3 regions of the Priestia sp. ABM2_011 genome follow, and region 1 is predicted to be linked to each of the others. Evidence: riboswitches for the same ligand, from Rfam matches in the RefSeq annotation. Region 1 holds a riboswitch; each other region holds the start of a gene.
The links. Region 1 has a riboswitch for cobalamin ahead of metE (5-methyltetrahydropteroyltriglutamate--homocysteine S-methyltransferase). Riboswitches for the same ligand answer to the same signal wherever they lie in the genome.
Positions count from the first base shown of each region.

Region 2: linked by a shared signal. The riboswitch ahead of ACXAE4_RS26280 (HoxN/HupN/NixA family nickel/cobalt transporter) and the one ahead of metE (5-methyltetrahydropteroyltriglutamate--homocysteine S-methyltransferase) in region 1 are both predicted to bind cobalamin.
Region 3: linked by a shared signal. The riboswitch ahead of nikA (nickel ABC transporter substrate-binding protein) and the one ahead of metE (5-methyltetrahydropteroyltriglutamate--homocysteine S-methyltransferase) in region 1 are both predicted to bind cobalamin.

Region 1 covers NZ_JBSWUB010000001.1:1,903,555-1,908,256, reverse strand. The annotation lists gene metE (5-methyltetrahydropteroyltriglutamate--homocysteine S-methyltransferase) at 1-2,159, opposite strand, end outside; cobalamin riboswitch at 2,310-2,498, opposite strand; SAM riboswitch class I at 2,578-2,688, opposite strand; gene ACXAE4_RS10120 (hypothetical protein) at 2,769-3,020, opposite strand; gene ACXAE4_RS10115 (hypothetical protein) at 3,279-3,449, opposite strand; gene ACXAE4_RS10110 (metallophosphoesterase family protein) at 3,607-4,482, opposite strand; gene ACXAE4_RS10105 (hypothetical protein) at 4,629-4,702, opposite strand, start outside.
Region 2 covers NZ_JBSWUB010000001.1:4,995,043-4,999,744, forward strand. The annotation lists gene ACXAE4_RS26270 (DoxX family protein) at 17-439, shown strand; gene ACXAE4_RS26275 (M20 family metallopeptidase) at 507-1,670, opposite strand; gene ACXAE4_RS26280 (HoxN/HupN/NixA family nickel/cobalt transporter) at 1,902-2,699, opposite strand; cobalamin riboswitch at 2,833-3,015, opposite strand; gene ACXAE4_RS26285 (organic hydroperoxide resistance protein) at 3,121-3,540, opposite strand; gene ACXAE4_RS26290 (undecaprenyl-diphosphatase) at 3,692-4,285, opposite strand; gene ACXAE4_RS26295 (response regulator transcription factor) at 4,476-4,702, shown strand, end outside.
Region 3 covers NZ_JBSWUB010000001.1:4,801,667-4,806,368, reverse strand. The annotation lists gene ACXAE4_RS25285 (hypothetical protein) at 1-135, shown strand, start outside; gene ACXAE4_RS25280 (tautomerase family protein) at 303-692, shown strand; gene ftsZ (cell division protein FtsZ) at 1,052-2,056, shown strand; cobalamin riboswitch at 2,059-2,249, shown strand; gene nikA (nickel ABC transporter substrate-binding protein) at 2,394-3,935, shown strand; gene ACXAE4_RS25265 (GNAT family N-acetyltransferase) at 4,005-4,532, shown strand.

The DNA.
Region 1 (4,702 bases):
ACTTTTAGAGCGCGGTCAATGTTTCGTGTCAGCTCTTCAAGCTTCGGTACGCGCGGGCTGTGGATATCATATACGCCAAGTCCAATTCCCTGGTTATACGTATGTTTTTCAAACGCATAAATTAATTCACCATGGCTTTTGGACGTTTCAATGGAAATCACGTCGGCATCAAGCGCTTTGATCGCATCAATAATCTCTTCGAATTCCGAATAGCACATATGCGTGTGAATTTGCGTCTCGTTTTGCACCGATACTGTGGCTAATTTGAACGCGTACACCGCGGCGTTCAAGTAGCTTTCCCAGTTTTCTCGTTTTAACGGCAGTCCTTCACGCAGCGCCGGTTCATCTACTTGAATCATTGAGATGCCCTGACTTTCAAGTGCTTCCACTTCTTTTCTAAGAGCAAGCGCAATTTGATTTGCCACGTCGTAGCGCGGGATATCATCACGCACAAATGACCAGTTTAAAATCGTAATCGGCCCCGTCAGCATTCCTTTAACAGGCTTATTGGTTAGAGACTGTGCGTAGACCGTTTCTTTGATCGTCATCGCCTGCTCGTACGAGACATCTCCGTAAATAAGCGGCGGCTTCACGCAGCGAGAACCGTATGATTGCACCCAGCCAAACTTCGTAAACTGAAAACCTCCTAATTTTTCACCGAAGTATTCAACCATGTCCGTGCGCTCAAACTCTCCGTGCACAAGGACATCTAAGCCGATGTCTTCTTGAATTTCAATCCATTTTTTGATTTCAGCGTTAATGTACGCTTCATATGCTTCATCGCTTAACTCTCCTTTACGCCACTTCAGACGCTCTTTTCGCACTTCGTTTGTTTGCGGAAAGCTTCCAATTGTTGTCGTTGGAAGAAGCGGCAGTTGAAACGCTTCTTGCTGAACGCGTTGACGTACGTCAAACGACGCTTGGCGCTGTGCTTTATAGCTGTGCAGCTGCTTCAGCTCTTTTTGCACGTCTTGATGGTTTCGAAAAGATGATCCATTTAATGCTTGAATCGCCTGTTTACTTTCACTTATTTCTTTTTCTATTGCTTCTTTTCCTTGCTGCACCGCTTTTGTTAAAAGCGTGATTTCCTTTAGCTTTTCATCTGCAAAAGACAGCGCGTTTTTTAGAATTGGCTCAATGGTTTTTTCGCTTTTCACCGTGACAGGAACATGTAATAAACTTGATGAAGGCTGCAGAATCAAACGGTCTTTTGATACGGCTTCTTCAATTTCACTGATTGTTAAAAGCTGTTCGTCCAAGTTTTCACGCCAAATGTTTCGTCCGTCAATCACTCCTGCTGCCAGCACTTTATCAGTTGGAAAACCATATTTATTAAGCGCCGTGAGATTTTCGCCTCGGTCATGTACAAAATCCAATCCAATTCCGTGAACAGGAAGAGCAACTACTTCTTTATAGTAATCTACGCTGTCAAAATACGTCTGCAAAATGACTTTTACATTCGGTGCCGCTTTTTTCAAAGCTTCATAGACTTCTTTATACAGTGCCAGGTCTTCTTTTGATAGCGTTGTAGCTAAAATCGGCTCATCTATTTGTACCCACTCGACCCCTTCTGCCTCCAGCTCCGCTAAGATTGTTGCATAAAGAGGAACAAACTGTTCAACTACTTTTTTAAACTCACTTTTTTTATATCCTTTTGACAGCTTCACAAATGTTACTGGACCTAAAATAACGGGTTTGCCTTTGATATTCAGCTTTTGTTTTGCTTCTTTGTAAAATTGAAGCGGACGATTTTCTACAAGGGCAGGCGTACATTCGTCAAGCTCTGGTACGATATAGTGATAATTTGTGTTAAACCATTTTGTCATCGTAGAGGCTACCGCACCTTTTGTTCCTCGGGCGATGTCAAAATACGTTTCAAGGGATACCGGGCCTCCGTTATATTCAAAGCGCTTTGGCACCAAACCAAACATAGCGGCTGTATCTAACACGTGATCGTATAAGCTAAAATCGCCGACTGGAATTAATTCAATTCCTGCGTCACGCTGTTTTTTCAGATGCCCAAGACGAAGAGCTTCAATTTCCTGAAGAAAGATATCTTTCTCTATCTTTCCTGCCCAAAACTGCTCAAGCGCTTTTTTCCATTCTCGTTTTTCACCAATTCTTGGATAACCTACATTTGAACTTTTTACACTGCTCATTTTTTCCACTCCCTATATATTTTTTTATCGCTAAACTAAAAAATCTCCCTTTTCGAAATGAAAAGAGAGATGATACGCATACTTAACTAAAGTTGAGATAGCCTGTTTTTCTCAACACGTATTCCTCACTCCTCTCTATATCCCGTAGAGCTTAAGTGCATACAACAGGCAGGTCTCCTGACTTAGGTTCATCGCTTCCTATCCCTTCCCATTTCAACATGAAACAGTGGTTAATAAGTTGCTCCCCATTACAGTGGCGGGACCGCGCCGGCTTTTCACCGGTCTTCCCTTTTAAGCTGCGTACATTCGTTACACAGCACCTGATGCATTTCTATGAAATTGTTCATTCAAAACATATTCACATAAAATAAAAAGCCTCTCTATCATGAATAGAGAGGCATAGTATCTATGAAATCCTCTCTTATTTTTCAAAGCTGTACGCTTTGCAGGATGTAGCACCTTTTTAACAAGATTGTTAAATGGTTGCCGGGCTTCACAGGGCCAGTCCCTCCGCCTCTCTCAATAAGAGTTTTAATTGTTTATAATATTTTGAATGTAGAGTCATCTTAACACCTTACATTTATGTTGTCAAAAGAAATTTCAAAAAAATTAGTTTTCAGGAGGCGTTGACGCTAATTTTTGCCTTAATAATTTGTAATCATCTTTTCGATGTGTTTCAATCAAGTCTTTTGCTCCTTGATGATACCCTGAAGAATAGATGTACTCTACCGCCGTTTCGATAAGCATTCTCTTTTCTTCCGCACATTCTCGGTCCATTAGGGGGAACAGTCTACCTAAAAGGTCATTTAAATCTTCCTTAATAAAACGATTGAGTCCTTCTTGCATCTTTTCGTTTGCCATGATAGCTCCTCCATTTGCTGTGTATGTTTTAAGCCTCTATAAACACGCATTTCACTGTGAATGTTAAGATAAAGTTAAGTCATTAAACAGTATATCAAGTGAATGTTTTTCTTCAATTACATATGTAATACAAATATATGACAAATATAGAGAATATATCATCATTCATTATCTATTATAACGTTTGACTGAGCCTTCTGCTACAAGGTTTCGTACGGTTTTCCAAAAGAGGTTGAGACATAACCAAGTGAATCCAATCTAAAGGCAAATGGGATACATGAGCTGAATCGCTTGTGACACCGCAGTTGATTTCCGTACAAGACTTCGCTTTCCGCGGGCGGTCGCTGAGCCTCCTCGTCGCATACGCTCCTGTGGGGTCTCACGTGTTCCGCTTTTCCCGCAGGAGTCTTCGTCTTGTCCTCCAATCACCTGCTAGAAAGACCTATACACATGAAATCTACGTTTACCCTAATAAAAAAATGAACCACTAATCAAGATGCTTGATTAGTGGTTCATTTTTCATTTCGCCTAAAACCCTTTTGTCCCAGCCTCTTTTTTTTGAACCTAGCTTTCTACTTTCTTGTTTTTACAAACAACTTCTTCGAGGTCGTCCAAAATCCTTCCAAAGAAGAGGTCCTAAAATGTCGTACCTGCTAACAAAAAACTCCGTAAAATTATAATTATTTAAAATTAAAGGCGGTTCAAAATCAAGGGGAGCACCCGCGCCTCCTGATAATACAAAATCAGTACCTCTTCCAAGCGTAAACGACCCGTTTCTGTTTTTTCTAATAAACTGCTCGTCATACGCATGCACGTGGCTGACTAACACTTTTTTCACGCGATGTTCTTGAATTAAATCAAAAAATTCTTGACTTTGAGGAGTCGTTACAGGAAAACCTCCCAGGTCTGACCACCGGCCAATATTTGGCTGCGCATGCATGGCTACAACGGTATTACGAGGAGCATCCTCTAGCTGCTGCTCTAAATAATTCAGCTCTCTATCTGTAAATCCATATATTTTATTCTTGGGGCTGATGATATTATTTAATGCGATGCACCGGAAGTTAAAGACAGGAATATCAATGACCCAGTGCACTTTTCCGATAGTGGCTCTGAAGTTTTCGAGGTTGCTTTCTTCAAGGTTTAATTCATCGTGATTCCCTACGCATACAAACACGGGAATGTTTGGTGCTATTTTTTCGACAACTTTAACAAAGTGCTCCAAATACCTCTTTTCTCCTGTATACACGGTGTCTCCCCCATGAATAATAAACAGCGGATTCAATTCCACCGCCTTTTTTAACACAAGCTCAAATTCACCGCTCATCGTGTAACAATTATCGTTTGGTCCGTCACCTCTGCTGTCGCCCATAAAAACAAAGTTGAATGGATCTCTCGGATTTAATTGTTTAATTCTTTGCTTTAATAACTTTTCAGAACGTTCATGAAGCGTCAAATTCATCAACTAGTTAATCCTCCTATTACTAAATAAAATTGGTTAAAAGTAAACAAGCTTACTTATTTATATGGAAATTTGCTGATGAAGGTCACTATCTTCTTGTAAGAAGAACGCACATTTAAATTAGTTTCCATAGCCTATCTATTCTTTCATTTTGTTAAGCACGGATAGGACAACATAAAAGCTAGAATCTCAGTATCTATTAATACGAGCTGGAGCATAA
Region 2 (4,702 bases), 3.1 Mb from region 1:
TAAAGGAGGAAGTAAAGTGAATAAAAACGTCGAAATTGGATCGCTTATTATTCGTTTAGTATTAGGTTTTACATTTTTAGTACACGGCTTTCAAAAATGGCAAGGGGGAATTGAAAATACAGTAGGCTTCTTCGATAGCTTAGGAATCCCTGGTTTCATGGCATATATTGTGGCAACAATTGAACTTGTAGGTGGGGTTCTGATTATTCTTGGTCTAGCAACAAGAGTCGTAGCTGCTTTATTTGTGGCAGTTATGCTTGGCGCTATTTTTACAGCCAAGCTTAAAAGCGGATTCGTTGGCGGGTTTGAGTTTGATATTGCCTTAATTGCCACGTCTGCTCACTTATTTGTTGCAGGAAGCCAGTTCCTTGCTCTTGATAAAGTGGTATTTAAAAAGAAAGAAACTGCTTTTTCTCTTCAAGAAGAAAGCAGTAAATAAAAAAGAAAGCTTATACTCTCCCAATATAAGCTTTCAGGTTAGTCCCGCCGTTTGAGGCGGGCTTTTTTTATATTTGAAGCAGCAAATTCGCAAATAAAGAAGAACGCTCGGACAACGTATCAATTTGAATATGTTCATATTCTGCATGTATTCCTTTTCCGCATGCTCCTAATCCATCCAACGTGGGAATGCCAATAGCCGCTGTAAAATTGCCATCACTTCCGCCTCCAACAGCTGCTTCTTCTAATTTCATACCCAGTTTGGCCGCAATTGACTGAGCGCATTCAAATAACTCTTCCGTTTGTTTAGACTTAACCATTGGAGGACGATTCATGCCTCCTGTTACTTCAATCTTAATCCCTTTTAAAATGGGCGTTAAATTCAAAATAATATCCGTCATACGTTTTGCTTCTTCTTCTGTAGAAACACGTAAATCCACGTGCGCTTCTGCATATTCCGGCACTACATTTGTACCGCTGCCTCCGGTAAATGTCCCAACGTTCACCGTTGTACCTTTTTCATAATCGGTTAAGCTCTGCAGAAAAATCACTTGGCGCGCTAGCTCTTCAATAGCATTGATTCCTTCTTTGTGGTGATTACCAGCGTGGGCTGCTCGTCCCCACACCTTTACGGTGAAAATCCCCGCTCCTTTGCGCGACGTTTTTAACGCACCTGAACCCGCCACCGCAGGTTCTGCTACTAGCACTGCTTCACTTCTTTGTGCTTCTTCTTCTATATATTTTTTAGAGGAAATTGATCCAATCTCTTCATCTGAATTGCAAAAAAACACAATTTTTTTATCCAGCGATAAGCCAAGCTCTTGAATCGCTTTAATCGCCCATATAGATTGTATAATGCCGCCTTTCATATCTAAAATTCCCGGACCATAAAGCTTGTTTCCTTCTGTTCTTAGACTCAGCCTTCCCTTTTCCCATACCGTGTCAAAGTGACCGATAATTAAAAGCTGCTTCTCTCCTTCTCCAATCGTAAATTTCAAGTGGTTTCCTACTTCTTTTTCTTCTATGATTTCATACCCTACGCCTAAACGCTTCTGAAACAGCTGCGTTAAATACATTCCACACTGATCCACTAACTCTTTACTGTAGGACGGTGATTCTTTTTTCACAAATCCAACTAAATCTTCGAGCATCTCTTGTTCATGTTCTTTTAAATAACTAAATACGCTTTGTTCTACCATTACCTGACTCAAATCAATTCCTCCTCCAAACAACCCCTGCTGCTTGTGCATTCATTGCTTTTATTTATCGTACGTATGAGTATGTTCTACGTTTCACATAACGACCTTAAATTATCCTTAATTATAATGGTTTTCAGACAATTTTCCATCCTTAAAATACAGATAATACTTTAACTTATTCATAACCGACCGAAAATAGCCATAAACTTCAACAAATTTATACAAAAAAGCTTCAATCTTCAACAGATTAAAGCTTTCATTTTATTAATTGACATTTATTTTGATATTTTTCCCTTTTGACTTCACACTTACAAATACAAACATAGACACTAAAAAAATAAACAAAATAACGCCAACCATTTCAAAGTTTACTTCGGCCCATGGATTAAAGAAAGTGAATGCTAAGTAGAAGGACACCCCATATGCGAGGATAACAATAACCCAGCCCATCAAGCGGGAAGCAGATTGCCCAAACTTACTCGATTCATTCACCATTTTATGTACAATCAGTGAATCGATTGTATCTGTCAGCATCATACCAAACATAAATACTAGTCCTAATAAAAGCGGCGTATATTTGCCTGCGTTCCCTACAGCTAGAGACCACACGGCCGTTTGACTGACCGTTTCAGCTGCTAGGGCAAACAGCGCTCCTACAAGAATAATTAAAAAAGGATTCGTTGTTCCTTTTGCGATTTTCGGAATAAACTTCCCTTTTAACCCGCTCACCTGAAACTCTTCTTCTTTGTTTTTAGTTCGAAGCAAATGATATGTGTTTAATGTCCCAATCAGAAAGAGAGAGATGATAGATACCCAAGATGCAAAATGATCGAAATATGCTGGAAACGTAAAATTCTTCATCACTACGCCCAGCACCCCGGCCGTGACGGCCACCATTCCTCCATGACCGAGTGAAAACAGCGTTCCGACCCACGGGGCAAAACGGCTGCCCATTCGCCAATTATATCGGGTCTGGCCATCAATAAAAGCTAAGTGATCTGCATCTAATCCGTGCCTGATTCCTAATAAAAAGACAAGTAAAAAAACTGATAAACCTTCCATTTCCTACACTCCTTTTTTTAAAATAAAACGTAAAAAAGCCTCAATTCTATAGAAATTGAGGATGTGTCGGCATATGAAAATAAACAGTAATTGCTCACTGCGTACCTTGATACACCGCCTCTTTCCTAGAAGAGTCAAGTGTACAGAATAGGTAGGTCTCCTGGCTTGAGATCATCATTTTCTACCGCCTTCCCCGTTTTGAGTGACGATAAGATAGAAAACTCCCTGCTTACAGTGGCTGGACCGCTCGAGATTTGCACTCGATTCCCTGTTACCTCTTACGCTATGTAAGAGCACCTAAACTGTGCGAATGATTCATTTTCTTCCTCATTATACTAGTACTCCTTACAAATGAATAGAGAAAATTCAAATAAAAAAGCCCTGCTAAGCTTTACATGCTTAACAGGGCTTTTTAAAGCAATTAAACTACTTCTACCGTTACGTCTACGTTGCCGCTGATTGCTTTTGAATACGGGCAGTATGAGTGGGCTAGGTCTACATATTTTTTAGCTGTTTCTAAATCTAAGCCTTCGATATGAGCTTCAAGCGCTACAGCAATTTTTACTCCTTGATCAGCTTTATCTGGAAGCAGCTGAACCGTAGCTTTTACTTCACTGCTTTTAATTTCTACGTTATGTTTTTTCAACATAAATTCTAACGCACTGTTGAAACAAGCACTGTATCCAGCTGCAAATAGCTGCTCTGGGTTTGTTGCTGTTGTTGCTTCTCCACCAAGCGCTGGAGGTGTTGCAACGTCTAAATTAAAGATATTATCTAAAGAATGAACTTCTCCTGTTCTTCCACCTGTGTTAACGACTGTCGTTTCATATAAAGCTTTCATGTATAAATCTCTCCTCTTTTTTAGTAATTTTATTAAAATTTTTTATTTATCGTTTCTGCAATTTAATTGTACACAATTTAATTTTAAAAAACAAGTGTTAAATACATTAAAAATTTCCCAATAAAAAAAGCCGCGTATATGCGACTTTTTCTTAATAATATTGAGACTGTTCGTCATAAGCTGATTTTCGAAAAATAGACAAGTTGGTAATAGCCCTCATCAGTTTCGTATTAAAAATAACATAATGAATAAACAGCGCCAGCACGCAGCCTAGAATAGCTCCTGTTAACACATCGAATGGATAGTGAACGCCAACCCATACGCGTGAAAATGCAATGAGTGCACCCATGACAACCCACATGCGCCCTGAACGTTTGAAATGCAGCCAGATGGTAAAAGTGATAACTAATGCAGATGTAGCATGATCGCTTGGAAATGAAGAATTCGCGGCGTGATCAATAAGCTGATTCACGTGGTGAGAGATAAACGGACGATCTCGATAAGCAAATAAACTAATCACTTTATTGATAATGACTCCTGTGGCACAAGCACATAAAGCTTGAAATGCTACAACACGGCTGCCGTTTTTATTAATAAGTAAAAACAAGCCGAGTAAAACAATAAGTACATACTGGGCATAATCTGCAAAGAATACCATTAGCGAATCTACAAACTTCACATGCGAGGCATACTGATTCACCGCATGGAAAATGGTATAGTCTACTGAATTAATAGCTGATAACATAATCGAAATCCTTTCTTATTTTTAAATGTCATTAGCTATCTTATCAGTTTCTTGGGAAAATGAACATTATTTCTCGGGCTATTATTGATATATTTAGTAAATAACCATTGATTTCCTTATCATTTATACACCCCGAATCTCTCCATGCTATAATGTACGCAACTATACATAGACACAAGGGGGAATTTTTTTGAGTAAAGGCAGAATTTTAATTGTAGAAGATGAACGCAAAATTGCTCGTTTGATTCAGCTCGAGCTTGAACACGAAGGGTACGAAACGGGCATGGCTTATACAGGGACAGAAGGATTGGCAGAGTTTCAAGCACATGATTGGGATTTGCTGCTTTTAGATGTGATGCTTCCTGAATTGAGCGGACTCGAAGTACTGCGTCGCATTCGAGCAAACGATGATCAGAC
Region 3 (4,702 bases), 2.9 Mb from region 1:
CAACAGATGAGTCGGGCTGATATGAAAAAACAAGCTAAAACATCCTCGCAAAACCTTGTGATGAACGTACTCATTGCCATTGTATCTGCATGTATTTTAGCTCTTATTATAAATATTTTTGTACTAATGAAATGAGCCGTTATGCTGCTCATTTCTTTTTATTAGGTTCAGCTTTTATTGAAGAGTTTGAGGTCTCTTTCACTAGAGAGCACATTGTGAATAGCATATCTTTTTTTTACAAATGATAGTTGTGATATGATAAAGCAATAATACATTAGACAAAAAGCTGGAGGTTACTTAGTATGCCATTACTTAGATTTGATGTAATAGAAGGAAGAGACGAAAAAGAGTTAAAAGCATTACTAGACTCTACTCATCGAGCGATGCTAGAAGCCTTTGGCGTCCCAGAACGCGATCGTTATCAAATTGTACATCAGCATCCTGCTCATGAAATGATTATTGAAGATACAGGTCTTGGCTTTGAGAGAAGCAAGGATTTGGTTATTATAAGCGTGACGAGCAAACAGCGAACAGAAGAGCAAAAACAAGCTCTTTACAAATTAATTGTAAAAGAGCTGGGAGAAAGCTGCGGAATTCAGCCAAGCGACATTATGATTTCAATTGTTGAAAACGGTAATGCTGACTGGAGCTTTGGTATGGGAGAAGCTCAATTCTTAACTGGGAAATTATAAAATGGTTTATTATCTAGAGAAGCCCTTATTTCTAAGGGCTTTTTCTCATTTTGTCTATAAAAATATTATTCTCTTAGTCACATCTTACTCAAAATTAAATACAGACATCTGTCAAATGAATGATACAATAAGCTTATATGCCGTTTTGAGTGGGAAAACCAAAAAAGAGTTCGGCGTACTAACTTCAGAACAACAATAATTTTACATAAAGATGTAAAGATTTAAAGGTTAAAAGAGAAATGTATAAAATCTGTAAAACAAAAGAACAGTTACGCGTTAAACATAGGAGTAAAAGGTTCTTCACGTGTTTTTTCGGATAATAAGAGAAAGTAATTTTGATCATTGAGGAGGAACTTAGAATGTTTGGATTTGATGCAGATGTATCGCCATTAGTGCGAATTAAAGTAATTGGAGTCGGCGGTGGAGGAAATAACACCGTTAACCGTATGATTGAACATGGTGTACAAGGGGTAGAATTTATCGCCGTTAATACGGATGCTCAGGCGCTTAATTTATCTAAAGCAGATGTGAAAATGCAGATTGGTGCGGCATTAACGCGAGGATTAGGTGCAGGAGCTAATCCAGAAGTAGGAAGAGAAGCTGCAGAAGAAAGCAGAGAGCAAATTCAAGAAGTACTGCAAGGCGCAGATATGGTATTCGTAACAGCTGGCATGGGGGGAGGCACTGGTACTGGAGCAGCTCCGGTTATTGCCCAAATTGCCCGTGAACTAAATGCTTTAACAATTGGAGTAGTTACTCGCCCTTTCAAGTTTGAAGGAAATAAACGTACCAAGCAAGCAGTAGGCGGTATTACTGCGATGAATGAATCGGTAGATACCCTTATTGTCATTCCAAACGACCGCTTGCTTGAAATCGTTGATAAAAAGACACCTATGCTTGAAGCATTCCGTGAAGCAGATAATGTTCTTCGCCAAGGTATTCAAGGTATTTCAGATTTAATCGCTGTTCCGGGGCTGATTAACCTTGACTTTGCTGATGTAAAAACAATTATGTCTAATCAAGGATTTGCGCTTATGGGTATCGGACGAGCTTCGGGATCAGATCGAGCAATTGAAGCAGCGAAAAAAGCGATTTCTAGTCCGCTGCTAGATGCATCGATTGATGGAGCAAGAGGCGTGCTGCTGAACATTACGAGCGGCAGCAGCCTGAGTCTTTACGAAGTACAGGAAGCAGCAGATATTGTCACGTCCGCTTCTGATCAGGACTTAAATATGATTTTTGGATCTGTGATTAATGAAGATTTAAAGGACGAAATGATGGTAACCGTTATTGCCACTGGATTTGATGATGAAGATATTTCACCATCAGCTTCCACTTCTAGAGTTTCAAGAGCACGCTACTAAATTAAATAACCAGCTTTTATGGTGGCAATTGTTTTTCAATTGCCTTAAAAGGGAATCCGGTGAAAATCCGGAGCGGTCCCGCCACTGTAACAAGGAGCCTTATGTCAAAAAGCCACTGTCTATTTAGAGACGGGAAGGCGGTATAAGGCAATGACTTGAAGCCAGGAGACCTGCCATAAATCGCAGCACACAATAACCTACGAGGATAGGGAGGTGTTTTGGCAGAATCAAAAATACGATAAACAAGGGATACGTTTATCTGAATTTGTTGTGAAGGCAAGCACTTCTTTTTAGAAGTGCTTTTTTTTGTGTATTAAAATAGAAGGTGGAAAAATGAATGATAAATAATAAAAAACTTGTATCTATGATATTTCTCGTGTTACTTTGCCTCACTGCTTGCGCTCCTAATGAAGAGAGCGTAAGTATAAAAGAAAGAAAGAAAACGGATAAAAGTGTGACGTTTTTATTTAATTTTACATCTGCAACGCTTGATCCTCATACGGACGATAATTATACAGCAGTTCGTGGGGGAGTAGGGGAGACGCTTGTTAAAATCAACGACGATTTAAAAATAAAGCCTTGGCTTGCTGAAAAGTGGGAAACGAAAGATAACGGCCTTACATGGACATTTATGATAAGAAAGAACATCACGTTTCAAAATGGAAAAGCGCTGGATGCAAATGCCGTTAAATCTTCTCTTCAAAGAACGATAGACCAAAGTTATGCGATGAAAAACGCTTTAAATATTAAAGAAATGAAAGCGAACAGTCATGCGCTGACAATTACATTAAAAGAACCAATGCCTAAATTTCCTTCTGAATTAGTGCATCCAAATACAGCTATTATAGATGTTGATGCTTCTAATATAGCTAAGAAGCCCATTGGTACGGGTCCATTTCGCGTCTTGTCTTTTGATCAAGGAAATCAAGTGAAATTAGAAAGATATGAAAATTATTGGGGTGGAAAAGTGAAATTGAAAAGTGCGATCTTTGGATTTAACGAAGATGCTAATGCGCGAGTTGCTGCTCTTCAATCTGGAACAGCCGATATTATTTATCGCCCGCCTTTAGAAAGCTTGGGCACTTTACAAACAGATCCGTCTTTTAAAGTAAGTGGAGTACCTAGTGTGCGCACCCATTTATTGCTTTACAATCAAACCAATGACGCATTAAAAGACGAAAATGTAAGAAAAGCTATCGATACCTTATTGAACCGAAAAGAAATTGTTAGCAGCATCATGAACAATCAAGCGGCAGCGGCTCGAGGTCCATTTTTACCCCAATTTCCTTTTGCTGATAGTACTGCTAATGAGCAAAGAGGTATGACATCTGCTAAAAAATATTTAGAGAAAGCAGGCTATCAAATCAAAAATGACAAAGCAATCAAAAATGGAAAGCCACTATCGCTCTCTCTTGTCACATACAGTTCTTTGCCAGAACTGCCTTTAATTGCTCAGCTTATACAGTCTAATGCCAAAGAGTTAGGAATTACTATTAAGATTCACCTAGTTGAAGATAGCGATGAATATGTAATGGCAAAAGATGATTGGGATTTAGCATTGTACAGCCTTATCACAGCACCTAGAGGAGATGCCAGTTATTATTTAAGTACGAACTATTTGCCCGGCGGTGGTTTAAATGCCAGCCGGATTAATGATGATACGCTAACAAAAATGATAGAACAGTTAAATTCAACAGTAGATGACGCAAAACGAGATCAGTTAGCCAAACAAGCAACCGCTTTGATTAATAGAAAAATGCTGACGTCATCGATTGTACATCCAAACATTGTTGTTGCTTATAATCAAAAAGTGAAAAACTGGACAACACATCCAAGCGAGTATTATATGCTGACTCAGCATTTAGACGTAACGCCGTAGTTAACATTGCAGCATAAGCAGAGAAAAGAAAAAGTATACAATGATCGTTAAAAGGATGTGACAGTAAACGTGCAAGAAGTACAAATGTATCAAATTAAAGAAGTAAAAGAAAAGGATGCTGAAGTGATTCAGTTTGTCATGAATATGCGGAATGAGCTATTTCCTATGCTGGAAAAAAATCAGCTTCCTGTGGATTTGCTTCATTTTAATGAACATTACGTTCAAGCGAAAGACGCTGCTTTTTTTGCAGCTGTTACGGAAAATCAACAAGTAATTGGAACCATTGGTTTATACGCTTACGATGGACGGTTTCATGCATTAAAAGAGCGATATGAACATAGAACTGCAGCTGAGATTGTAAAATGCTATGTCGATCCAGCGTACCGGCGTCTAGGCATTGGACAGCAGCTGTTAAAAGCAGTTGAACAATTTGCCCAAAGTCATTTTTATGACACGCTGTATCTGCATACTCATCCTTTTTTACCTGGCGCTATTCCTTTTTGGGCTTCACAAGGCTTTATCAAAAGGCTAGCTGAACAGGATGAACCATGGAATACGCTGCACATGGACAGAAAAATACAACGAGTCGTAACGTAACGAGATCATACAGTAATTACCATGGAATCTGTATATGGGCTCAGGCTATAATGAACGTAACTTACATTTATAGCCTGTAGGGCAAGTCCTTACAGAAAAGAACCACGTTTCGAATTGGCTGAAACGTGGTTCTTTTCTGTAAAAAACAAGTAACAAAATATTTTTAAAAA